DNA from 3 places in the Bradyrhizobium sp. B097 genome. Region 2 is predicted to be linked to each of the others. Evidence: riboswitches for the same ligand, from Rfam matches in the RefSeq annotation. Region 2 holds a riboswitch; each other region holds the start of a gene.
What was found. Region 2 has a riboswitch for glycine ahead of AAFG07_RS33040 (FAD-dependent oxidoreductase). Riboswitches for the same ligand answer to the same signal wherever they lie in the genome.
Positions count from the first base shown of each region.

Region 1: linked by a shared signal. The riboswitch ahead of AAFG07_RS16520 (ABC transporter substrate-binding protein) and the one ahead of AAFG07_RS33040 (FAD-dependent oxidoreductase) in region 2 are both predicted to bind glycine.
Region 3: linked by a shared signal. The riboswitch ahead of AAFG07_RS16960 (D-amino acid dehydrogenase) and the one ahead of AAFG07_RS33040 (FAD-dependent oxidoreductase) in region 2 are both predicted to bind glycine.

Region 1 is NZ_CP152412.1:3,556,709-3,564,579, forward strand. Features, by position in the region: gene AAFG07_RS16515 (GMC family oxidoreductase N-terminal domain-containing protein) at 139-1,698, opposite strand; gene AAFG07_RS16520 (ABC transporter substrate-binding protein) at 1,848-3,419, opposite strand; glycine riboswitch at 3,721-3,838, opposite strand; glycine riboswitch at 3,842-3,951, opposite strand; gene AAFG07_RS16525 (branched-chain amino acid ABC transporter substrate-binding protein) at 4,225-5,343, opposite strand; gene AAFG07_RS16530 (ABC transporter ATP-binding protein) at 5,510-6,259, opposite strand; gene AAFG07_RS16535 (ABC transporter ATP-binding protein) at 6,256-7,089, opposite strand; gene livM (high-affinity branched-chain amino acid ABC transporter permease LivM) at 7,086-7,871, opposite strand, start outside.
Region 2 is NZ_CP152412.1:7,187,797-7,195,667, forward strand. Features, by position in the region: gene AAFG07_RS33015 (2Fe-2S iron-sulfur cluster-binding protein) at 1-35, opposite strand, end outside; gene AAFG07_RS33020 (cytochrome P450) at 48-1,277, opposite strand; gene AAFG07_RS33025 (Xaa-Pro peptidase family protein) at 1,597-2,766, opposite strand; gene AAFG07_RS33030 (hypothetical protein) at 3,212-3,568, opposite strand; gene AAFG07_RS33035 (Lrp/AsnC family transcriptional regulator) at 3,885-4,337, shown strand; partial or broken gene AAFG07_RS33040 (FAD-dependent oxidoreductase) at 4,575-4,697, opposite strand; glycine riboswitch at 4,765-4,857, opposite strand; glycine riboswitch at 4,858-4,943, opposite strand; gene AAFG07_RS33045 (aminotransferase class IV) at 5,737-6,684, shown strand; gene AAFG07_RS33050 (M20/M25/M40 family metallo-hydrolase) at 7,244-7,462, shown strand.
Region 3 is NZ_CP152412.1:3,645,490-3,653,360, forward strand. Features, by position in the region: gene AAFG07_RS16940 (ABC transporter ATP-binding protein) at 1-24, opposite strand, end outside; gene AAFG07_RS16945 (ABC transporter permease) at 172-1,059, opposite strand; gene AAFG07_RS16950 (ABC transporter permease) at 1,063-2,067, opposite strand; gene AAFG07_RS16955 (ArgE/DapE family deacylase) at 2,331-3,647, opposite strand; gene AAFG07_RS16960 (D-amino acid dehydrogenase) at 3,774-5,081, opposite strand; glycine riboswitch at 5,147-5,262, opposite strand; glycine riboswitch at 5,266-5,371, opposite strand; gene AAFG07_RS16965 (M20/M25/M40 family metallo-hydrolase) at 5,464-6,594, opposite strand; gene AAFG07_RS16970 (ABC transporter substrate-binding protein) at 6,864-7,871, shown strand, end outside.

The sequences.
Region 1 (7,871 bases), 3.6 Mb from region 2:
GCGGCGGGCTCGGCCAGAGCGTTTTCGAGCGAAGTGGACACCGGTTCGCGTGAAGAAACGCGTCGAGACAAGGATCTAGAGCTTCGGTTCTGACTCAATCAGAACCGAAAATGCTCTAGAGCCGCGTTGACGGCCTGGTTATGACCTCATCATCCGGGCAATGGCTTCGCCAATGACAACCGTTGTGAAGTGCGTATTCGCCCGGCAATCCGACGGCATGATCGATGCGTCGGCGACCCGCAGGCCGCCGATGCCCTTCACCGTACCGTCGGGATTGACCACGCCCGCGGGATCGTTGGCGCCGGCCATCCGGCAGCTGCCGGCTGCATGCTGGATATCGCCGGTCTCCCGTCGCAACACCGCCTCGAGCTCGGCTGTTGGCAAGGTTGCGGCGGCCGGCAGGGTCAGCTCGGTATCTCCGAGGCGGATCCAGTCCGATATGCCGGCCAGTGCCGGCTGCGTGGCCAGGACGGCGAACCGCTTCACCGCATCGGTCATGCGCAGCATGTCGCGTGGATCGGCCAGCATGTTCTCCTCGACGATCGGATCGATCATCGGATCGGGCGAAGCCAGTTTCAGGTGACCACGCGAATAGGCGTTGAACAGGCCCGCGCCGATCGCTCCGGGATTTCCGATACCGCGATGGTTGAAACCGATCATGATCATATCGCGCTTGCCGCCGTCGGCGAGACCGGATGAATAGGTCACGCAGCAATTGGTATGACGCGTGTCCCGATCAGTGGGCCGCAGCTCCTCACGCAGCTGGATCGTCATGCGAAACAGCGGATGGTCGAAGAAATTGCGGCCGACCGGCAGATCACGCTCGACCGCGATCCCCATGGCTCGCAGCTCGTCCGCCGGGCCAATGCCCGATCGCAGCAGGATCGCGGGGCTGTGGATGGCGCCGCCGCACAGCACGATCTCGCGCGCGGCGATCTCGCTGGTGCCCTGGCCGTCGATATGGACCCGGACGCCGGTCGCCCTGCCGTCGCGGATCAGGACCCGATCGACCAGCGCCTTGCCACGGATCTCCAGATTGGCGCGGCCACGGGCCGGCTCGAGATAGCCTTCGTTGGTTGTGATGCGACGACCGTTGCGGCTGTTGATCGGATAGCAGGCAACGCCTTCGCCATCGGGGCCGTTGACGTCGGCGCACCACGGATAGCCGCTGGCGAGCGCTGCATCGCGCAGGCCACGATCAATCGGGCCCCACGTCTCTAGCGGCGCGCGATAGACCGGCAGCGGACCGCCGCGTCCATGTCCCTTGGTGTCGCCGAATTCCTCGTCGTCCTCGATGTCAGAGAAAAATGGCATGATCTCGCGCGCGGACCAGCCGGTGCAGCCGAGCGCGGCCCATTCGTCGAAGGCATCCGCGACGCCGCGAATGGCGATCTGGCCGTTCATCATCGAGCTGCCGCCCAGCCCCTTGCCGCGCCAATAGAAGCGCGGTTCCTGCCCCGCGATGCGGCGGGTCAGGAGGTCCGGCCACTGCCACTTCTCCTGGAATTCCCGCTGGTGAATGATGGGAATCGGGTTGGGCGTCCTGATCTCCCAGGGGGCTTCATCGGCACGCCAGTCGAGGCCCGCTTCGAGCAGCAGCACCCGCCGCTTTCGATCCTCGGACAACCGGGCGGCAATGGCAGCGCCGGCGGAGCCGCCGCCGACGACGATCACATCGTACGTGGTATCAAGTGACATGGCATCAAACCTTGCTGCGTCGGAAAGTCCAAACAAAGGACATCAGATGGCATCCCGACATCTCTGATGTTTCTCGTTTCATCGCCCGCTGGAGACTTCGGCCTGTCCCGGATAGCCGCCAGCGTCGATCAGAATCATGCGGGTTGAGACTACTCGGGTTTATCGATGTTCCAGAACAGTGGCGTGGCCGGACCATCGAGCATGCCCGTCAGCTCCTTGTGCCACACGCTCGGCGCAAAGTACTGGCCCAGGGGAACGTAAGTCACCTGGTCGAGCGCACGCGCTTGAATCTCCGCTGCGATCTTCTTCTGTGCCTCGGGCGAGCCGGCGCGGGCGAAGGCATCGCGAAGGCTCTCCATTTGCAGGTCGTCCGGCCAGCCGACCCATCCGCCCTTGCGACCCCTGCTGTTCAGGGGAGCGCTGACGACGGGGTTCATGATGTCGGCAATGCCCCAGTTGGTGAAGAACATGTTCCAACCGCCATCCTTCGGCGGCTTCTGGCTTGCGAAGACCATGTTCGCTGTCTGCCAGTCCATGGACTGGACCGTCACCTGGAAGCCGGCCTGGCGCAGCAGCTGCGCCGCGACGATGGGCTGCGCCTTGAGGGTCACCACATCGGTCGGTGCCAGCATCACGACCGGCGTGCCGTCGTAACCGGATTCGGCCAGCAGCTTCTTCGCCTCGGCCATGCCGCCGCCCTTGACGAGAGAGTCCGATCCGAGATCGGAGGCGAGCGGTGTGTCGCAGCCGAAAACGGCGCCGCAAATCTTGTAGAGCTTCGGATCCCCGACCATGGCGTCGAGTATGTCCTTCTGGCTCAGCGCCATCATGGCAGCCCGGCGCACCTTGACGTTGTCGAATGGCGGATAAAGAAAATTCATCCGCCCGATGGTCTGGAAGCCGAGGCCGCTCAAAGGGCGCGACGTCAAATCCTGGTCGGCTTGCAGGATCGGCAGCATGTCGAATGACGGCCGCTCCAGGAAATCGATGTCGCCGGACTGAAGCGCGCTGGTTGCAGTCTGCACGTCGGGCATCGTGATCCATTCGACGCGATCGACCTTCACCACCTTGCCGCCCGAGGTCCAGCTTGGCGGTTCGGCGCGCGGCACATAGTCCCTGTTCTTCTCGTAGACGGCCTTCACGCCGGGCTGGAATTCCGCCGGGACGAACTTGAAAGGTCCCGAGCCGATCTGCTCGGGGATCGGCCGATCCGACGGTGTGTCGGCAAGGCGCTTCGGCATCATGAAAGGCACCAGCGTGGATGGCTTACCCAGCGACTCCAGCACCAGGCCGTAGGGTTCCCTAAGTTTCAGCACGATCGTCCTGGTGTCGGGGGCCTCAACACCGGCGGTGAAGTCCATCAGCTTCTGGCCCATGCCGTCGACGGCGGCCCAGCGCTTCAATGACGCGATGCAGTCATCCGCGGTCACCAGCGTTCCGTCATGCCACTTCAGGCCGTCGCGCAGCGTGAACGTGTAAGTCAGCTTGTCGTCGGACACCTTCCAGTCCGCCATTTGAGGCCGGATCGTGAAGCTGGAGTCCATCGCCACCAGCGTGTCGTAGACCATATAGCCGTGGTCACGCGTGATGTAGGCTGACGAAACGATCGGATCGAGCGCCCGCAGATCCGAATGCATCACTGCCCTGATCGTCTTGGCGTGAGACAGGCCGGGCCACACGAGAGCGGTGACGAGCAGCAGCCCGCGTAACGCGGTTTTCATTGACGTCGGGGTGTTTCCGGCTCGCGGGGTGGCTGACATCATTTTCCTCGGATGAACGTTGAACGGACTTCGATCGGCGCGTTGAAGAGCGCATTGGTTGAATGGAAGCCGCCCGCCGGTGCGAGATGGCTTTTGTCATGGCGTCGAGACATCCGTCGAAGGCAATCGCGCGTCCGCGTCACACGGATGGTCGTTGCGCCGGTGAGGCCGGCGCCGACGGGTGCAATGAGGGGCATGTCTTGAAGAGGCTCCCGGACGCTAGAGTCGCCCCGACGCCGGCGTAAACCGGTGGAGGCGCCCCATCTGTCTCGGTACCTGAGAGCTTGATCCGCTGGAGCCCTTTGCTCGACGCAATGGCTCGATGACGGATATCCCCTTCGGTGGACACCGCATCAAGGATACGGTGTCTCTCTCCAGATCGTCCTGACGACACGGTCCTTGTGCCTGAGAGTTTCCGGGGCAGTTGCTCCGTCGGCGCCGAACACGAAAACGATGCGCTCGCTTTCGTTTCGATCTCTCCCGCATCGTCGCGTTGGACTGTCAAAACGATATTGTGCGCTCCCAAGCCAGGCAAGACTAAACTTCAATCGGGATCTGCCCACATCATATGCGATCAATCTTGCGAGGCTCATGGCTCCGTCAACTGCGTGGTCGTGCAACTGGGAATTGGAGCTGCGGAACAGAAACGGCATTTCCGTCTGCGAGGCGTCGAGCGACGGGCCGGGCATCGCGATCCTGCCCAACAAAAAAACGCCCCGGCTGACCGGGGCGTTTCGTCTCTCTGATGGGATCAGGCGCGAGAGGCTTAGGAGCCCTTCGGATTGATCTCGGTGTAGTTGCCCTTGGCGTCCCACTTGTAGACGACGTAGTCGATCGCCTTGATGTCGCCCTTGGCGTCGAAGCCCATCTTGCCGAGCACGGTGTCCCAGTCGCCGGCCTTGATGGTGTCCATCACCTTCTTGGCGTCGGTGGTGCCGGCCTTGGCGACGGCCTGCGTCCACACCTGCATCGCGGCGTAGGTGTAGAGCGTGTAGCCTTCGGGATCGATGTTCTTGGCCTTGAACTTCTCGACGATCGCCTTCGCGGTCGGCTTGTTGCGCGGATCGGGGCCGAAGGTGAACAGCGTGCCTTCGGCGGCGGGGCCGGTGATCGAGGCGAACTCCTTGTCGTTCATGGCGTCGCCCGCCATCAGCACGGTCTGCAGGCCCTGGTCGCGCATCTGGCGCAGGATCAGGCCGGCTTCCTGATGGTAGCCGCCGACATAGACCAGATCGATATTGTCGCGCTTCAAGCGCGAGACGATCGAGTTGAAGTCCTTGTCGCCCTTGTTGTAGGACTCGAACATCTTCTCCTGGAAGCCGGCCTTGTTCAGCGCCTTCTTGGTCTCGTCCGCGAGGCCTTTGCCGTAGGTGGTCTTGTCGTTCAGGATCGCGACGTTCTTGCCCTTGAAGTTCTTCATGATGTAGTCGGCGGCGACCAGGCCCTGCTGGTCGTCACGGCCGCAGACGCGCGCCACGTTCCAGAGCTTGCGCTCGGTGAACAGCGGGTTGGTCGAGGCCGGGGTGATCTGCAGCACGTTGGCGTCGGCATACGCCTCGGAGGCCGGGATCGACGACGACGAGCAGAAATGGCCGGCCACGAACGGGATCTTCGCGGAGCCGATCTTTTCCGCGATCGAGCGCGCCTGCTTCGGATCGCAGGCATCGTCGTCGGCTTCCAGCGCGAGCTTCTTGCCGAGCACGCCGCCGGCGGCGTTGATGTCGGCGACTGCCTGCTCGGCGCCGTTCTTCATCTGCCGGCCAAAAGCGGATTCGGAGCCCGTCATCGGGCCCGCGACTGCGATGGTGATGTCTTGCGCGAACGCGCTCGCCGATAATGCGAACGACGCGCCCAGTGCCAGGCCGATCAGCTTCAGTGATTTCATGAGACGTCCCTCGTGGTCGTTGCCTCTTGCGGAAGGGCCCGGCACGCCGGGCCCCAAAACCGGCGGCATTCTCGGCTGATTTCGCGGCGAAGTCACCGGCAATTTTCAGGCAAATCGACGCTGCATCAGCCACATCCTGCTGCAACGGGCGGCGCACAGGGGTGAGCTAGCCGCGGCGGCCGCCTTCCAGATAGGCGGCGCGGATTTCCGGGCGCTGCAGCAATTCGGCGCCGGTTCCGGCCAGCGTGATCAGGCCGTTGACCATGACGTAGCCGCGATGGGCGAGCTTCAGCGCATGGTTGGCGTTCTGCTCGACGATCAGCACGGTGAGGCCGTCCTGCCGGTTCAGCGTGCGGATGGCATCGAAGATCTGCCGCGCGATCAGCGGCGCGAGGCCGAGCGAGGGCTCGTCCAGCATCAACAGGCGCGGCCGGCTCATCAGGGCGCGGCCGATCGCGAGCATCTGCTGCTCGCCGCCCGACAGCGTGCCGCCGCGTTGTGCGACGCGCTCCTTCAGCCGCGGAAACAGCGCGAACACGCGCTCCAGCCCGGCCTCGCGTTCGGTCTCGCTGCATTCGGTGGCGTCGGCGCCCATCTGCAGGTTTTCCGCGACGCTCATGCGCGGAAAGATCCGCCGGCCCTCGGGCGATTGCGCGATGCGCAGCCGCGCGATCTCGTGGGTCGACACGCCGGTGATGTCGTGGCCGTCGAATTCGATGGTGCCGGCGCGGGCGCGCGGCCGGCCGAAGATCGTCATCATCAGCGTCGACTTGCCGGCGCCATTGGCGCCGATCAGGGCGACGATCTCCCCTCGATTGATCTCGATGTCGACGCCCTTCAGCGCCTCGATCTTGCCATATGCCGCACGCACGCCGCGCACCGCGAGCAGGGGTGTGGTTGCCGCTGCCGAGCTCACGTGCCGCTCTCCATCACGGCGATCGCCTCTTCCTCGTCGGCGCCGAGATAGGCGGCGATCACCTTCGGGTCGTCGCGCACCGCTTGCGGCGTGCCTTCGGCGATCTTGACGCCGTAGTCCATGACCACGATGTGATCGGAAATCTCCATCACGACGGACATGTCATGCTCGATCAAGAGGATCGAGGTGCCCTGTTCGTTGCGGATCGACAACAAGAGCTCGTTGAGCCCGCCGCTCTCGCGTGCGTTCAGTCCGGCCGCGGGCTCGTCGAGACAGAGCAGCGCCGGCTCAGTGCACATCGCGCGCGCGATCTCGAGCCTGCGCTGGTCGCCATAGGGCAGATTGCCCGCGGCATCGTCGGCGCGGTCGAGCAGGCCGACGCGGTTGAGCCAGGTCCGCGCCAGCTCGATGGCGCGCGCTTCGGCCTCGCGCCAGGACGGCAGGCCGAGCAGGCCGAGCAGGGTCAGCCCCGAGGCGCGCATCAGCGCGTTGTGTTGGGCGACCATCAGGTTTTCCAGCGCGGTCATGCCGGGAAACAGCCGGATGTTCTGGAAGGTGCGCGCCACCTTGGCCTGCTTGGAGATGCGGAAATCGTTCAGCCGCTCGAGCTGGATGGTGCGGCCGTCGTCGTGGGCGAGGCGGATCGCGCCGCCGCTCGGCCGGTAGAAGCCGGTGATGCAGTTGAAGACGGTGGTCTTGCCGGCGCCGTTCGGCCCGATCAGCGCAGTGATTTTGCGCCGCTCGGCCGCAAAGGAGAGGTCGTTGACCGCGACGATGCCGCCGAAGCGCATCATCAGGCGGTCGACGGTGAGGATGTGGTCGCCGCTCATCCGTGGCCCTCCTTGACGAGGTCGGAGGAGATTGCCTGGTTGCGCTCCAGGAACACGGTGGGCGCGCGATGGCCGATCAGCCCGCGCGGCCGCCAGATCATCAACAGCACCATGGCGATGCCGAACACCAGCATGCGGTACTGATCGAAACCACGGAACAGCTCGAAGCCGCCGATCATGGCGAGGGCGGCAAGCGCGACGCCGAGCTGCGAGCCCATGCCGCCGAGCACGACGATCGCCAGCACCAGCGCCGATTCCTGGAAGGTGAAGGATTCCGGGCTGATGAAGCCCTGCCGCGTGGCGAAGAATGCGCCGGCCAAGCCGCCGAACATCGCACCGGTCGCGAACGCCGTCAGCTTGGTGGTCGTGGTGTTGATGCCGAGCGCGCGGCAGGCGACCTCGTCCTCGCGCAGCGCCTCCCAGGCGCGGCCGATCGGCAGCCGCCGCAGCCGGATCGTCACCCAGTTGGTGAGCAGCGCCATCGCCAGGATCAGATAGAACAGGAAGACGAGGCGGTGGGTCGGCGAGAACTCGATGCCGAGCCTGGCGGCGAGCCCGTCATCGCCCGGCGTCAGCGGAATGCCGAACATGGTCGGGCGCGGAATCCCCGAGACGCCGTTGGGGCCGCCGGTCAGGCTTTGCCAGTTGATGATGACGAGGCGGATGATCTCGCCGAAGGCGAGCGTCACGATCGCCAGATAATCGCCGCGCAGCCGCAGCACCGGGAACCCGAGCAGCACGCCCCAGAACGCCGCCAGGATGCCGGCGAGCGGCAGGCAGAC
Region 2 (7,871 bases):
AACCGGCCTTCATGGTCGCAAACCAGCAGTTTCATCGATGGAAGTCCCTAGAACACGACGTGCAACGGGCCGTAGGAGCGGTGGGAGAAAGCCCGGAATGTTGGCGGCTCCTTCGCCGGATCGAGACGCAGGTTCGGCAGGCGCGCAATCAGGGCCTTCAGGGTTTCCCGGATCAGAAGCCTCGCCAGATGCATGCCGAGGCAAATTCGCGGACCGACGTTGAATGCCAGGTGATCCGTGGGCGGCGTCCGCTTCAGGTCGGCCATGTGCGGGCAGGCAAAATGCTCTGGGTCCCGGTTTGCGGCGGCGTGCAGCAGGCAGATGATGTCGTCCTTTTTGATTTCCACACCTGCAAGGGTCACGTCCCGGTTGGCCTTTCTGAACCGCCACTGCACCGATCCGAAGAGCCGCAGGACTTCCTCGACGAACGCGTTGAGGGTGCCTTCCTGGTCGCGCGTCACGGCGTCGTGCAGGCCGGGATCGGACAGGAACAGGTAGATCGCATTGGCGATGGCGTTCGCGGTCGTCTCGCCCGCACCGATCACCAGCTCCCGCACGATCCCGACGAGATGGTCGACCCCCACCTCGCCATACTCGGCCTCGGCCCGGGTCCAGAGCTCGCTGATCAGATCGTTGCCCCGCCTGTCCTTTCGCTCGAGGATCAACGGCACGAACAGCCTGTTCAGTTCGGCGGATGCCCGCAGTGCCTTCCGGTTCAGTTCGTCATTGGCGTACTTCACACCGAGGCTGGCAACGATATCCTTATGCCATTGCGAGACATCGGCCATCAGCGCGTCGTCTTTCCAGGGAAGCCCGAAAAGCGAGCCCATGACGCGGTTCGGCACCTCAAAGGCAAGCTGGGAGGCGAGCTCGGCGCTTCCCTTTCCGGCAAAGAGGTCGATCAGGTGGTTGACCGCAGGCAGCACATGTCCGACGCGATAGGCAGGCATGTGCGCAGGGCTCAGAAGCTTCAGATAGAAGCGGCGCATGCGCGCATGCTCTTCCCCGACCAGTGAGGAGACACCCGTCCTGGCGAGATCGCCCTTGATCTCGAACGTCACGGCGGGCGCATCGACGGGCAGGATCCGGTATGTCGCCTCGTCGGTCTCGATCGCCCTGCAGATATCGTAGCTCAGCACGAGCCAGCTATCCATGCCGGGATCCCAAACGACCTTCCCTCGCCTGCGCAACTCGTCATAGGTCGAAAACGGATCCCGCTCGGCAAGCGAGACCATCGACCACTCGGCGGAAGACGGCAAAATCGAAGCAGTGCTCATATTAAGGTGCCTTGTTCCGAAGTCTTTGCGTCGCAAACGTTTGGTTGCCGCTCAGGACGCCGGACGCTTGGTGTATACTCCACGGTCGGTGATGAAAGCGCTGCATTTCAGGGCCGATTCTGCAATATTCCTTCATTCGGGATGTTGTGCAGACGATGAACTGCAGGGCAGGACTCCCTGCCCTTGGGTGGTGTGTGACGCCCGCATCCCCGCGCGCACCGCCAATTGCCACTCGATGCAGACCGCCGCGACAAAGCGTGCAAGCGTCTTTGCGGCGATCCGGCTCCATGAAGCCAACGGGCGCGGGCTGCAAGCGCACTCAAACCTCGATAACCGGCAACTTCGCCGGCGCAATCGTGCTCAGGAATTCAGGACCACCCGTCGTGACCCTGAATACTTCCTCCACCTGAAAGACCCCGCCGGCGGCTTCGAGCTTTGGTTCCACGTGCAGGACGGTATCTTCCTGGATGATATCGGTCGAACCGGCCAAAAGGGACGGAGGCTCCGTCAGTCCGCTTCCCGAGCCATGTCCGACGCGCCCCGAGAGGGGAAAATCGGAGAAATTCCTTGCAGACCAAAGTTCGGCGTAAAGCGCGAATGCGTCGTCGCCCGTCATGCCGGGACGAATCCCTTCGGCCAGGCGGAGCGTCGTGCTTCTCACCACCTCATAAAGCTTTTCCTGTTCAGGTGTGGCTTTGCCGGCCTTTGCCACGCGGTTCAAGTCGCTGACCGCGTCGGCACGGCGCACACCCATATCGACCCAGACGAAATCGTCTTTCTGCAGCCTGATGTCCGCGTTTGGCCGGGTATAGGAGAAATCGCCACGTCCAAAGCGGACAGGAAGCCACTCGACACTGTCTGCGCCGCGACCGATCATCCGCTGCTCAAGCAATTGACCGAACTCGTACTCGCTCACCCCGGGCCGGAGGCCGGCCAGTCCGTCAAAAAACGAATCCGTCGCAACGTTGCAGGCCGCTCGAATTGATTGAAACTCGTGCTCACTCTTGATCAGGCGCTGGCGCCAGATCAGATCGGCCGCATCGACGGGCCGGAACTGATGGGGCGCGGCACGCAGAAGATCGATCAGCATGACCGATCCGCGGCCGAACATGTCGAAACCATAATCAAAGCCGATTGCCGAACCGCCCGGAAGCCCGTGCAAAAACGTCGCGGCCGCCTGAAGTGCACTGTCGGTGAACCCGTCATAGTAGACAGGGCGCACGTCCGCATTACGAATCTGGCGCGCGTTGCGCTGCTCAATCCGGGAGATCAGGATCGATACGCCCGGCTGATCGCGCCGAACAATCGCCAGCATCGGACGCGCGTCCGAAATCCAGTACAGGCTGCGAAATCCCGTGTAGTATTCGAAGTTGTGTCGGGACGTGAGAACCAGCGCCTCAATCGCCGCCCCGGCCATGTTATCCCTAAGGCGAGAGATTCGTGAGCTTATTTCAGCATCACTCGGCCAGGACGGGATCGTGCTCGACATCTTTATTGCTCCATGGAATGGCCGATTACACCAAACGGTGACACGGACCGCCTTCTCCGCGCTCCAGGCACACTCACGCCATTACCGCTTCTCGGAAGACCAGCGAGCGGCCTAATCCCGGCCACGCGACGACGAACGCGTCGTGGATACTGGATGACAACGGCGCGCTCGCGGGGATGAACACGGCGCCATGCCCTCTCGAGATCAACAGCCAGTCTTTTGCGGGCTGGCTCCTCCGGCGCCGACACATCCCGTGAGCTCCTTGGCTCGGTGTTGCTTCCCCTGCTTCGCAAGCACTACCTTGATGATATGCCTTATATACCAGCTATATTAGAGCTACCATATTTATCGCGCGGGTCAACCTGGAACAGATATGGCAACGCTGTTATCCGGGTTGCTGTACCACGCGAGATTGGCGAGCTCACCGATGGTGCGACTGACGCTCTCATGAAAGCGCGCAGGTGCAACGCCAGGCCAGGTAATTGCGAAGAACACGGTCACTGTTCAAACAGGTGTTCGGCCGTAACCGGTAAAACTGAAACCGGTGGACGATCGACACACGTGAAAGCGGGCCGGAGGCGTCGCTGCGGTGCTTCAGGAACAGGACCCTTGAGCCGGGTTGTCCGGGCGCGAATTGGCGGACTGGCAGCGGATTTAAGATCCGGGTGTTGCCCCCGCGGGCCGAAGAGTGCGGTCTTCGGCCGATTTCGGCGGTGACCTCGCTGGCTCTTTCCTGGGCTGACACATCAGCCTGACAAAGCGCCTGCCAACAGTGTTCTTCCAGGACGATATTTTCACTCATAAGCAACAGCTCCACGATTTCGGCTCCGGCGCAGCGTTCCTGGTGTCAACCATTCGTGGGCCCGTTGGCTCGGGACGCCCGGGACGCCCGAGCCTTCTTTTCGCGGCCTTTAGTTGGGTCGATTGGCCGGCGCAGCTGTTCGGCTGGCCCCCAACGGTTCAGACCGCAGGACGGAATAGAGTTTGGTTGCAAAATGCGCAGCCCGGTGAAACAAGCACCGCAGGATCGATGCAACCTAGAAAATTCGCTCGCTGATTTCGATACCAATGCGGTGCCTCGCGATTGGAACCCTTTAAGAGATAGCCGGGTGCGGCAAATGGACGACCTGGATCGACGAATTCTTGCGACCCTGCAGAGAAACAACCAGCTTTCCTTTGCCGAGCTCGCGGAAGCCGTGGGCTCGTCTCCAGCCTCGTGCATGCGACGGGTGAACAAGCTGCGTTCGAATGGCGTGATAGTTGCGGATATCTCGCTCGTCGATCCGAAAGCGCTCGGCAAATCGCTGACTGTCGTTGTCACAGTTCAACTCGACCGGGAGCGGCTTGACCTTGTGGACGATTTCAAACGCGCAATGCGCGCCGCCAATGAGGTCAGCCAGTGCTACATGGTCACCGGCGATGCCGATTTCGTTCTGGTCGTTACCGTCGACGACGTTGAGGCGTTCGACCTCTTCGTGAAGACGAAGCTTTACACAAATCCGAACGTACGGAAATTCCAGAGCATGATCACGCTTGATCGCGTTAAATTCGAGCCGAGAATCAGGGTGTAGCGGGAACGAGGCAAATCAACGGCCTCTCGATATCGAACTGTCCGCTGAATCATTCGGGCTCGAAAGCACGAACGTCCCAGGCTCGCTCTATCGTTCCCGCGGCTCGCGCAGGCCGGTTCGCAATATTCCCTGGAAGAGCTGGGTTGCGATCGGCCGGCAGCTCCTCCAAGGGGATCAGCTGCTCACACCGGCATTGGCAGTGCCGCCCACCAGCCCCGCGGCCATTTCCGCCGTTATGCATGACAGTAGCTGACCGCCATCTGCAAATGACGTTTCCATTGCCGGATAACGGTGGCGATCGATCACGGTCACCTGGTGGCCACGTTGCAACAGCGCGTAAGCCGTTGTGACGCCAGCGATGCCTGCACCTGAACGATGATATGGGACGTTATCTCTCCAACAGCAGGGTTCGGCCTTCCGCCAGTCCTGGCCTCCATCTGTCTTCTACCTGAGAGATTTTTCCTCGCTGCGAGAGGATCCCCTTCGGTGAGCGCCGATCGCGGCTGCTCTTCAGATTGTTCGGCATTGGAAGTCCTTTTGCCTGAGAGTTTCCTGGGGGTGCTCCGTCGGCGCACCTTCGACAGGTGCCTCTCCTATCCAAGCCTTGAGAACGGCTATTCCATTTCCGGATCATCTGCCGCGCAGGGCTCTATTCTCACATGCGTCTCCTCGTAATGCCGGATGCCAAATCGCGTTCATGCTTCGAGTTCTCGCACTTCGCAGGCACGCCAGACCGGCCGCAACGGCTCTTCAGTGCGCCGCGGCGCGATCAATGACATATTTGGCAGTAGATTTGCGCCAAAATGCTCCGGTCGATGAAATAGACGGTACAAAGAACGACGCAAGTCATGGCAAAGACTTCTTGAGGCGTAACCCGCACGAGGCGATCGCAAGAACCAGCCCCTACCGGGCCGTCCGCGCTTCAGGCCGACAGCCCGGCTGGTACGCGGTGCCCCAAGGGACCGGACCGCGTCATTGTCCCACGGGCTCTTCTGTCTGTGGGCCTTTCAACTTCAGCGACGGCAACGGCGCTATCGCCACCCTGCCCTTTGCGTTCAAAGAGCGTGGAATTGATGAAACCACCGGGTCGCGGCAGAGCCCCGAAGAAGGTCATCGCCACGAGCCGCACGCCGGGCGGCTTGCTCTCGCTCTTCTTGAGAAGCCCGACGCCGCAAAAGCAACCCACGAAACGCTGGTCTCGGGAAGCGGGCGATGCATGAATTCATCCACGACGACAGGCAATTTGGAGCGTTCGTTGCGCATATGGCCTGCAATTGATTTCCAGGCACCGGCAAGACGTGAGAACCAGAAGCGGCTGCCGACGGGAAGTTGCGATTTGGTGACGGACCGTACCGCGGCGGCAAGGCAAATCGCCCGGAGAACCACCGTGAAGATCACACTGACTGACGCCGCAAATGCGCTGCCAGGCACCGAACAGAATCACATTGACCGGCGTCGTTATCCTCACGGCATAGCATTCATGGATGGTCAGTATCTTCCTGTGTCCCAGGCCAAAGTTTCGGTGCTGGACTATGGCTTCCTTCACTCCGATGCAACCTATGATACTGCACATGTGTGGGAGGGGCGGTTCTTCCGCCTCAATCTCCATTTGGACCGGTTCTGGCGCAGTGTGGAGCGCCTTCGTATGAAACTCCCGTACAGCCGCGACGAGGTGGAGGAGATCCTCCACAATTGTGTGGCGCTCTCGGGTCACAAGTCCGCGTATGTAGAGATGATCTGCACACGCGGATCGTCGCCGACCTTCAGCCGTGATCCGCGCCAGGCGGAGAACCGCTTCATCGCGTTTGCCGTGCCCTTCGGTTCCGTCGCCAGCAAGGAGCAACTCGAACGCGGGCTGCATGTTTCGATCAGCGGGACTATTCGAATTTCCCCAAAATCGGTCGACCCTTCCATCAAGAACTATCATTGGCTGGACCTCGTGATGGGCCTGTTCGATGCCTATGACGCCGGCGGCGAAACCGCACTTGTTCTGGACGCCAACGGAAATATTGCGGAAGGTCCGGGCTTCAATGTCTTCATCGTCAGGGACGGCGCGCTGCGTACTCCGGCATTTGGCGTCCTTCCCGGCATCACGCGCCGAAGCGTGTTCGACCTTTGCGCGGAGATCGGACTGCCCGCCAAAGCTGCCGACGTCTCTCCCGCGGAACTGCGCGCCGCCGACGAGGTCTTCATCACATCGACCGCGGGAGGCATCATGCCCGTGACCCGCGTCGACGCAGCCCCGATCGCCGGCGGCTGCGTCGGTCCGATCACGCGGCGCATGATCGACATGTACTGGCAGAAGCATCGTGATCCGGCCTGGTCCATGCCCGTCGCCCATGTCTAGAGCGACCCGGCCGGCTGTCGAATGGCCGCCGCTTTCTCTCCTGTCTGCGGTCGGAGCTTTCTGTCATCAATGCACTGAATGCCTGCGCCACACTTGCCTCGGCCCCGCCGAGAGTGAAAGATCGCGTGTTGCGGCCAGGGCGGGCCCCGACTGCCATGGCATGACCCCGGTGCGCTTTGTTTGCGGCACAGGAGGCATAACCCGCTCGAAGCGTTTTTCTTCGCCTTGAGGCTGCGACCTTCTATTCGTCCTTCGGGCCAACAGCGCTCTGTTCGAGACGCTCACAAGCAAGCAGGAGGCCCGTCCCGGATCCGGCAAAGAGACAGCTGAACAAGATCGATACGTTCCGGACGCTTCAACGGGAAGCCAGCGGCTAGCGGCAGTATCTGTACCAGAATCCGGAAGTGGAATTTCAGCTCAGCAACACGGCTGGATTCATCGCCGGGAAACTCGCCTCGTTTGGCATAAACCATGTTGTCACCGGCATCGCGGAGATGGGCGTCGTCGCGCTCATACAGGGAAACGGCGGCGACGGGCCACCATCGGGCTCAGGGCGGACATGGACGCATTGCCCATACTGGAAGCCCCTCGGGCAAGGCCTGGTCATCGAGGACGCGCCGGAAAAATGCCTGCGTGCGGGCACGACGGGCATACCGTCATGCTGCCTGGCGCAGCGAAGCACCTTGCGGGCACCCGCAACTTCCGTGGCATCGTCGCGCTGATATTTCAGCCGCGGAATAGAACGGGCCCGGGAGTGAGACCGGCGGCCAAAGGATGATCCGCGAGGAATTGCGGGATCGTTTCCCGCATCATGCCAATGAAGTTGTGGCCGCAAGCGGTACAGGCTCCGTGTCGGCATCATATGGATCGCATATATAAGCGCCGTTTCCAGGATTGAGCGAAGCAACGCCTGGCCGGTACCAGGCGGTTGCTCCTTCCACCAGATACGCCCGGGCAGTCGAGATTGTGTTCAAGTTGACATTCCATATATACCTGCTATAGTCAGTAGGGAATTTAGAGAACGCTCGCGTCCGGCATTCCTGAGAACTGCTATGCCAGAGCCGCGTTCGCCGGAGCTTCGGCAAACGGATGCACATCGCGCCTTGAAGCGAGCACAGCACGCGGGAGGAGCGCTGGCAGCGGCCAGGATCAGTTCGCCCGGGAGATTGCTTGATGCAAACGACTAC
Region 3 (7,871 bases), 3.5 Mb from region 2:
GATGTCGAGGACGACGTTGGTCATGTCAGGGTCTCGTGTTGCGAGGGGGCACGATGGGTCCGTCAGTGTCATTCCGGGATGGGGCGCAAGCACCAGACCCGGAATCTCGGGATCCCGGGTTCGGTGCTTCGCACCGCCCCGGGATGACGGCTTCAATTGGTATTGAAGCCGTCACTTGCCCTCACGCTGCTTCATGCGGGGATCGAGCGCGTCGCGCGCGGCGTCGCCGATCAGGTTGACGCTGAGAATGGCGATCGAGAGCAGCAATCCCGGCCAGAAGATCAGCGACGGCTTGACTTGGAAATAGGCACGGCCCTCGGCCATGATGTTGCCCCAGGTCGGCGTTTCCGGCGAGATGCCGGCGCCGAGGAACGACAGGATCGCCTCGGTCAGGATCGCGGATGCGCAGACGTAAGTGCCTTGCACGATCAGCGGCGCGATCGTGTTCGGCATCAAATGCCGCCACATGATCTTCGGCAGGCTCGAGCCGAGCGAGATCGCGGCCTCGACATAGGGCTCCTCGCGCGCGGTCAGCACCACCGAGCGCACCAGCCGCGCCACGCGTGGGATCTCGGGGATGGTGATCGCGACCATCACGGTCCAGATGCTGGCGCCGGACAGCGACACCACGGCGATCGCGAGCAGGATGGCGGGGATCGCCATCAAGCCGTCCATCACGCGCATCATCACCGCATCGACCCAGCGGAAGAAGCCGGCGACGAGGCCGATCAGGAGCCCGATGGCGATCGAGCAGACGGCGGCGCCGAGCCCGATCAACAGCGAGATCCGTGCGCCATAGATGACGCGCGACAGCAGGTCGCGCCCATAGGCGTCGGTGCCGAGCAGGTATTGCGCGCTTGACGGCTTCAGCCGCTGCGCCGGCGTCAGCAAGAGTGGATCATGAGGCGCAAGGAGCGGCGCGAAGATCGCCATCAGGATGATCAGGACGAGGCAGATCGTCGCAACCGCGATGATCGGCGTCGATGCCAGGAAGCCGAACTTGACGCGGAACGGCCGGGTGACGGGGATGGAGGATTCGGGAAGGGTTTCGATCGCCATTGCTCAGTACCGGATACGAGGATCGAGCAGGGTGTAGGCGAGGTCGATCAAGAGATTGACCGCGACATAGATACCCGATGTCAGAAGGATCATGGCCTGGATCACCGGATAGTCGCGCGCCAGCACCGCATCGACGGTGAGGCGGCCGATGCCGGGCAGGTTGAACACGCTCTCCGTGACGACGACGCCCGAGATCAGCAGCGCGAAGCCGGAACCGATCACGGTGATGACCGGGACCGCGGCGTTGCGTAGCGCATGGCGCAGCAGCACGCCGCTCTCGCCGATGCCCTTGGCGCGCGCCGTGCGCACGTAATCCTCACCCAACACGTCGAGCATCGAGGCCCGCGTCATGCGCGCGATCAACGCGACATAAATGAAGGAGAGGGTGCAGGTCGGCAGGATGAGGCGCTGGAAGAACGGACCGAAGCTGTCTCCCATACAGGTGGCGACCTCAAGTGCGCTAAGCGGCTTCGGCGGTGATGCTGGGCAGGCTGCCATGATGCTCTTGAAGCCCTGCACCGGCACCCAGCGCAGATCGATCGCAAACACCTGGATCAGCACATAGCCGATCACGAACACCGGCACCGAGAAGCCGAGCACCGACAGCCCCATCACGCAGCGGTCGATCCAGGTGCCGTGCTTCCACGCCGCGATCACGCCGAGCGGCACCGCCACCAGGATCGAGAGGACGATGGTGGCCAGCGCGACCGAGATCGAGGGCTCGAGGCGCGGACCGATCATCTCGAGGATCGGCTTGTTCGAGATCAGCGAGACGCCGAGGTCGCCGTGCAGCAGCTTGGCGACCCAGGTATAGAACTGGATGTAGATCGGCTCGTTGAGACCAAGCGAGGTGCGGATGCGATCGAGCTGTTCGGGTGTCGCATTGTCGCCGGCGAGAATCGCGGCCGGGTCGCCCGGCGTTAGCCGCAGCAACAGGAACACGAACAGAGCCACCACGCCCATCACGGGAACGGCGGCGAGGATGCGGCGAAGGAGATAGCCGAGCATCGTTGCTATCTCCTGCCGCCAGATGGTGTGAAGCGAAGGCTGGGCCGCATCATACTCATGGTGTCCCCGTGATGTGTCTCATGCGCTTCTGCGTCTTGTCTCAAGGCTAGCGCGAACGTGATGAATTTGCAGGCAAATACTGTGCCAATGGCGACGTTATATCAAGGCGCGGTTCAGGCCGTTGGAAGCCTCCCTTGGTCTGAAGCTGCTATTTCGAATTGCACATGGCGCAATGCGCCACCGACCTGAAACGAAAAGTCCATTCACGCTCGCATCACGCCGCACCAATTGGCGACGAACAGTGCGATGCTCTGCGTTGTCTTGCGAAGGCTGTCGAGCTCGACACGTTCGTTGAACGCATGCGGGCCGATACCGTACGGACCATAGCAAAGGGCAGGGATGCCGTAGTCGACGCAATAATAGCGGGTGTCGTTGACGGCCGTAGACAAGCGCTCCTGCATTGGAGCGTCGAAGATGGAGTGATGGGCGGCAGACAGAGCTGCTTCCGCGTCGCTGCCGGGTTCGCACACCGCCGCGTCTGCCTGAAAGCCGCTCCATACGAGCTCAGCCGGATTGTCGGACAGGAAGTCGTCGGCCTTGTGCGCCTCAGTCAGGCATTCCTCGATGCCGCGCATCGCCTGCTGTGGTGTTTCGCCCGGCAAGAGACCGAGCCGGCAATCCAGCTCGCACCACGCCGCGGTCGAACTGGCCCAATCGCCGCCTTTGATGATCCCGACGTTGAACTTGATCGGATTCTTGACACTGCGGAACCAGCTGTTGTCGAGCGCCCGGGCGTTGAGCGCCTTGGTGTAATCCTGAAACGCGCGCACCAGATGCATCGCCGACAGGATGGCGCTGGTACCGGCCTCGGAATAGGCGACATGCACCGGCGTGCCACGGACGCGCAGGCGAAACCAGACGGCGCCGACCTGGGCACGCGTCAGCGTGTGTCCGGTCGGCTCTGGAATGAGGCAGGCGTCGGCGCGATAGCCGCGCATCAAGGTCGACAGCGCGCCGTTGCCGGTGCTCTCTTCCTCGGTCACGGTCTGCAGATGGACACGCCCGCCCGGGGCATAGCCGGCGTCGCGGATGGCATCGAGCGCGAAGATCATTGCCGAGACACCGGCCTTCATGTCCTGCGCGCCACGCCCGAACATCCAGCCTCCGTGCACGGCGCCCGAGAACGGAGGTTGCTCCCAGAGGTCAGCGGGGCCCTCCGGCACCACGTCGATATGACCTTGCAGGATCAGGCTGCGTCCGCTGCCTTTGCTGTTGAGCGTGGCAACGACTTGCTGCGATCCGGCAAGATCGATGCCGTCCATCGGTGCAGCCTTCGGATGGCTCATCAGGTCGACGTCGGCAAGGCTGAACGTATCGACGTCGTAGCGGCGCTTTGCGAATTGCTCGGCCAGCCAGCGTTGTTGCGGCGCTTCCTGTCCGCGCAGGCTGCGGAACTGCACCATGCGCGACAGGAACGCGATCTGATCGTCGAAGTTTCGATCGACGGCCGCGCACAGCTCGGCGGCAATCTGATCCGGCTTGGTCAACGTGTCGTGCGTGTCCGCCACCCCAATGCGCATTGTCCCCTCCCGCGCTGAAGCGCTTTTCCCCAATATGACGCTAGTCGTTGTCATGCGGTGTTTCTCAGCGAATTCCGACTTGGCCACACGCAAATACGCTCATATTCTTCCTCGTCGGCCGGATAATTAGGGGAAAGCTGCGCGGGCGGTCTCTGTCGCATCGACCTGCGATGGCACCATCGAGGGCGTGTCGAGATCGCGCCAGTCATCGATCGCGCCTGCCACCATCTGCGCCGTCGCAGCCGACAGCGTCCAGCCGAGATGACCGTGGCCGGTGTTGTAGAACACGCCCGGAAACCGTCCGGCGCGCACCACCGGCATCATGTTCGGCATCATCGGGCGCAGGCCGGCCCACGGCACGACCCTCGACGTGTCGACGCCGGGAAAATGCTGCCGCACCCAATCCACCAGCGGCTGGATGCGGTCGGCGCGAATGTCGAGGTTGAAACCGTTGAACTCGGCGGTGCCGGCGACGCGGAAGCGGTCGGCGCCGAGCCGGCTGGTGACGATCTTCGCGGCCTCATCGAGCAGGCTGACGGTTGGCGCAGCGTCCCGGCTTTGCGGCGCATCGAGCTGCACGGTGATCGAATAGCCCTTCACCGGATAGACGTTGACGCGGTCGTTGAGCAGGCCTGCGAAGTGGCGGCTCGCGACGCCGGCGCAAATGACGATGCCGTCCGCCTGCAACTCATGTCGCGTCGCGACCTCAGCATCGTGCGAAGCGACTTCGTTCCAGCCGATGCGGAAGCCGTCGTCGCCGCGCGCGATCGCATCGACGTCGGCTTCATGGACGAAGCTCGCGCCGCGGCGGATGCAGGCGTCGGCGAGGCCGCGCGTGAACTTGTGGATATCGCCGGTCGCGTCCGACGGTGTGAAGAAGCCGCCATAGCAGCTCGTCTGCAGCGCGGGTTCGATGCTGCGGATTTCGTCCGCCGTCACCGGCCGGCGGTCGAGCCCGCCTTGTTGCAGCAGCGTGTTGACGCGCAGGCCCGCCTCGAAGCCGGCCTTGTCGTGATAGACGTGCAGGATGCCGCGGCGTTCGAGATCGAAGGCGATATTCTCGCGCTGCGCGATCGAGAACAGATGCTTGCGCGCTTCGATTGCGAGCCGCGTGGTCTCGATGGTGTTGGTGCGATAGCGGCCGATGTGGCCGACGAACTCGCCGATCCAGGAATATTTGTGCCAGCTCGGCTTCGGATTCATCAGCAGCGGCGCGTCGCTTCGAAGCATCCAGCGCAGCCCCTTGAGAATGGTCGCGGCGCTGTTCCACACCTCTGCATTGCTGGCGGAAAGCTGTCCGCCGTTGGCGAATGAGGTTTCCATCGCGGCGTAGCGATGCCTGTCGAGGACAGTCACCCGGTAGCCGCGTTCGAGCAGGGCATAGGCCGTCGTCACGCCGGTGATGCCGGCGCCAATGATTGCGATGTGAGGCATGGTGGTCTTCAGGCTCCCGTGGGTTAGAGTCGCCGAACCACCGGTGAAACCGGCGTCGGCGCCCCATCTGTCACGGTACCTGAGAGCTTGATCCGCATCGGGCCTGGGCCCGATGGCAGACTATCCCCTTCGGTGGACGTCATGGCCCTTGATGTGCGGCCATGTTCGTCTCTCTCCAGATCGTCCTGACGATACAGTCCTTTTGCCTGAGAGTTTCCGGGGCGGTTGCTCCGTCGGCGCCGAAGCAACAACACGAATGTTGTGGCTTCGATCTCTCCCGCATCGTCGCGTTGGACGGCCGGACCGTAGGCGAAGCCTTAAAATTGGACAAGGCTAAATTTCGGTCCGGCAGTGCCAACGTGTTGTGCAGTGCAAATCGATGTCAGTCCAGCGTCGCCAGCAGCGCCGCCATCAGGCGGCCGCGCTCGGCGAGGCTCTCGATCTCGATATGCTCGTTGAGCGTATGTGCATCGGCGCCGCGAACGCCGAGGCCGTCGAGGGTAGGGATGCCCATCGCACCGGTGAAGTTGCCGTCCGATCCGCCGCCGGCGCTGCCGTGCGGCAGATCGAGGCCCATCGCCGCTGCAAGGCCCTTGGCCTTTTCATAGAGCGCCATGGTGCCGGCATCCGGCTCCCATACCGGGCGGGTGACGCCGCGCGTCACCTTGAAGGTCACGTCGTTGGCGGTGCCCGACAGCGCCAGCATGCGCTCGACGCCGCGGTCGAGATCGGCCTGGCGCTTGGCCATGCTGAGCGCTTCGCCGGTGCAGGTCGTTGCGACGCAATTGACCCATTGCCCGCCATGCACGATGCCGACCGAGAAGGTGCAGTCTTCGGTGGTCATGCCGTCGATCGCAATGATTTGCCGGGCCATTTCGCGGATCGCAGAACGGCCGGAAGAAAGTGTCGCGCCGGCATGGCTCGGCTTGCCGACAGCTTCCAGATTGAAGCGCGCGATCGCGTAGCGGCCGGTGACGACGCCGTTGTTCGGCCGGCCGGGCTCCGGCACCAGCACGTATTTGTTGCGCGCGGCCTCCGCCTCGATGATGTCGCGCGTCGACGGCGTGCCGACCTCTTCATCGGGCGTGAACAGCACCGTGATCGGCAGCGGCGTCGTGAAGGACGCGCGCGCCAACTGCCGGATCGCCTCGATCGACAGATAGTTGCCGCCCTTCATGTCGAAGATACCGGGCCCGAAGCACTTGTTGCCTTCGCGCCGCCACGCCAGCTTTTCGATGGTGCCGACCGGGTGCACGGTGTCCAGATGGCCGGCGATGAGGATGCCGGGCTGGCCTTGTTTCGGATGGGGAAAACGGGCGCGGACGCAGCCGGCACAGCCCTGGCGTCCCGCGATGCGTTCGATCGTCGCACCCATGACCGCCATCTCGCGCGCGGCGAGGTCGAGCATGCGCTCGACTGCGGCCGCATCCCATGTCGGGCTCTCGCATTCCACCCAGCTGCGCAGCCCCTGCAGCATCGCTTCGGAATCAAAAGGAAGATTGGCGGGGTTCATGTCTTTTCTCTCTTGTTGTTTGTGCGCGCCGATACGCGTTCGCGTGCGGTACGAAAAGCTCGGAAGACGAGTTTGTAAAGTCAAATGCGCTGCACCAGCGGTTCATTCGTTCGTATACGTTCGATCCTGCCGGAAACCGATTGACGCGCATTGCGCTTGATGCAAGTCTCGATTTCACAAGCCATACAGCATGTTAGTTCGCCTAAATAACGAACCGCATGCATAACGAATAAGCCGGCTTTGACCAGTTACACGTCAGGAGAAATTGCATGTTCCCTATCTCGCGTTGGAAGCACCGCACGCTCGCGGCTGCGTTAACCGCGCTCGCGCTGTCGTTCGCGCCGCAGGAATTGTCCTTTGCGCCGCAGGCTATGGCCGCGGGCAAGACCATCACCGCGGTGATGCACTCGGATCTGCGCGTCATCGATCCGATCCTGACCACCGCCTATATCACGCGAGACCATGGCTACATGGTCTACGACACGCTGGTCGCGACCGACTCCAACTTCAAGATCCAGCCGCAGATGGCGGACTGGAAGGTGTCCGACGACAAGCTCACTTACACGTTCACGCTGCGCGACGGCCTGAAGTGGCACGATGGAACGCCGGTGACCGCGGAAGACTGTGTCGCTTCGCTGAAGCGCTGGGCCAAGGTCGACGGCATGGGCCAGAAGCTGATGGACTTCACGGCGAGCTTAGAGGCCACCGATGCGAAGACGATCACGCTGAAGCTGAAGGAGCCCTACGGCCTGGTGCTGGATTCGATCGGCAAGCCGTCGTCGCGCGTCGCCTTCATGATGCCGAAGCGGCTGGCCGAAACGCCGCCGGACAAGCCGATCCCGGAGCAGATCGGTTCGGGCCCGTTCAAATTCGTCCAGGCCGAATTCCAGCCGGGCGTGAAGGCGGTCTATGTCAAGAACACGGACTACGTGCCGCGCAAGGAGCCGGCGAGCTGGACCGCGGGCGGCAAGGTCGTAAAGGTTGACCGCGTCGAGTGGGTCACGATGGCCGACGCGCAGACTGCGATGAATGCGCTGCAGTCCGGTGACATCGATTTCCTGGAGAACCCGTCGTTCGACACGCTGTCGATCCTGGAAGGCGACAAGGACCTGAAGGTCGAGACGCTGAACAAGTTCGGCTTCCAGACGCTCGGCCGCATGAACTTCCTCTATCCGCCGTTCGACAACATCAAGGTTCGCCAGGCGGCGCTGATGGCGATCAACCAGAAGCAGGTGCTCGACGCGCTGGTCGGCAATCCGAAATACTACAAGACCTGC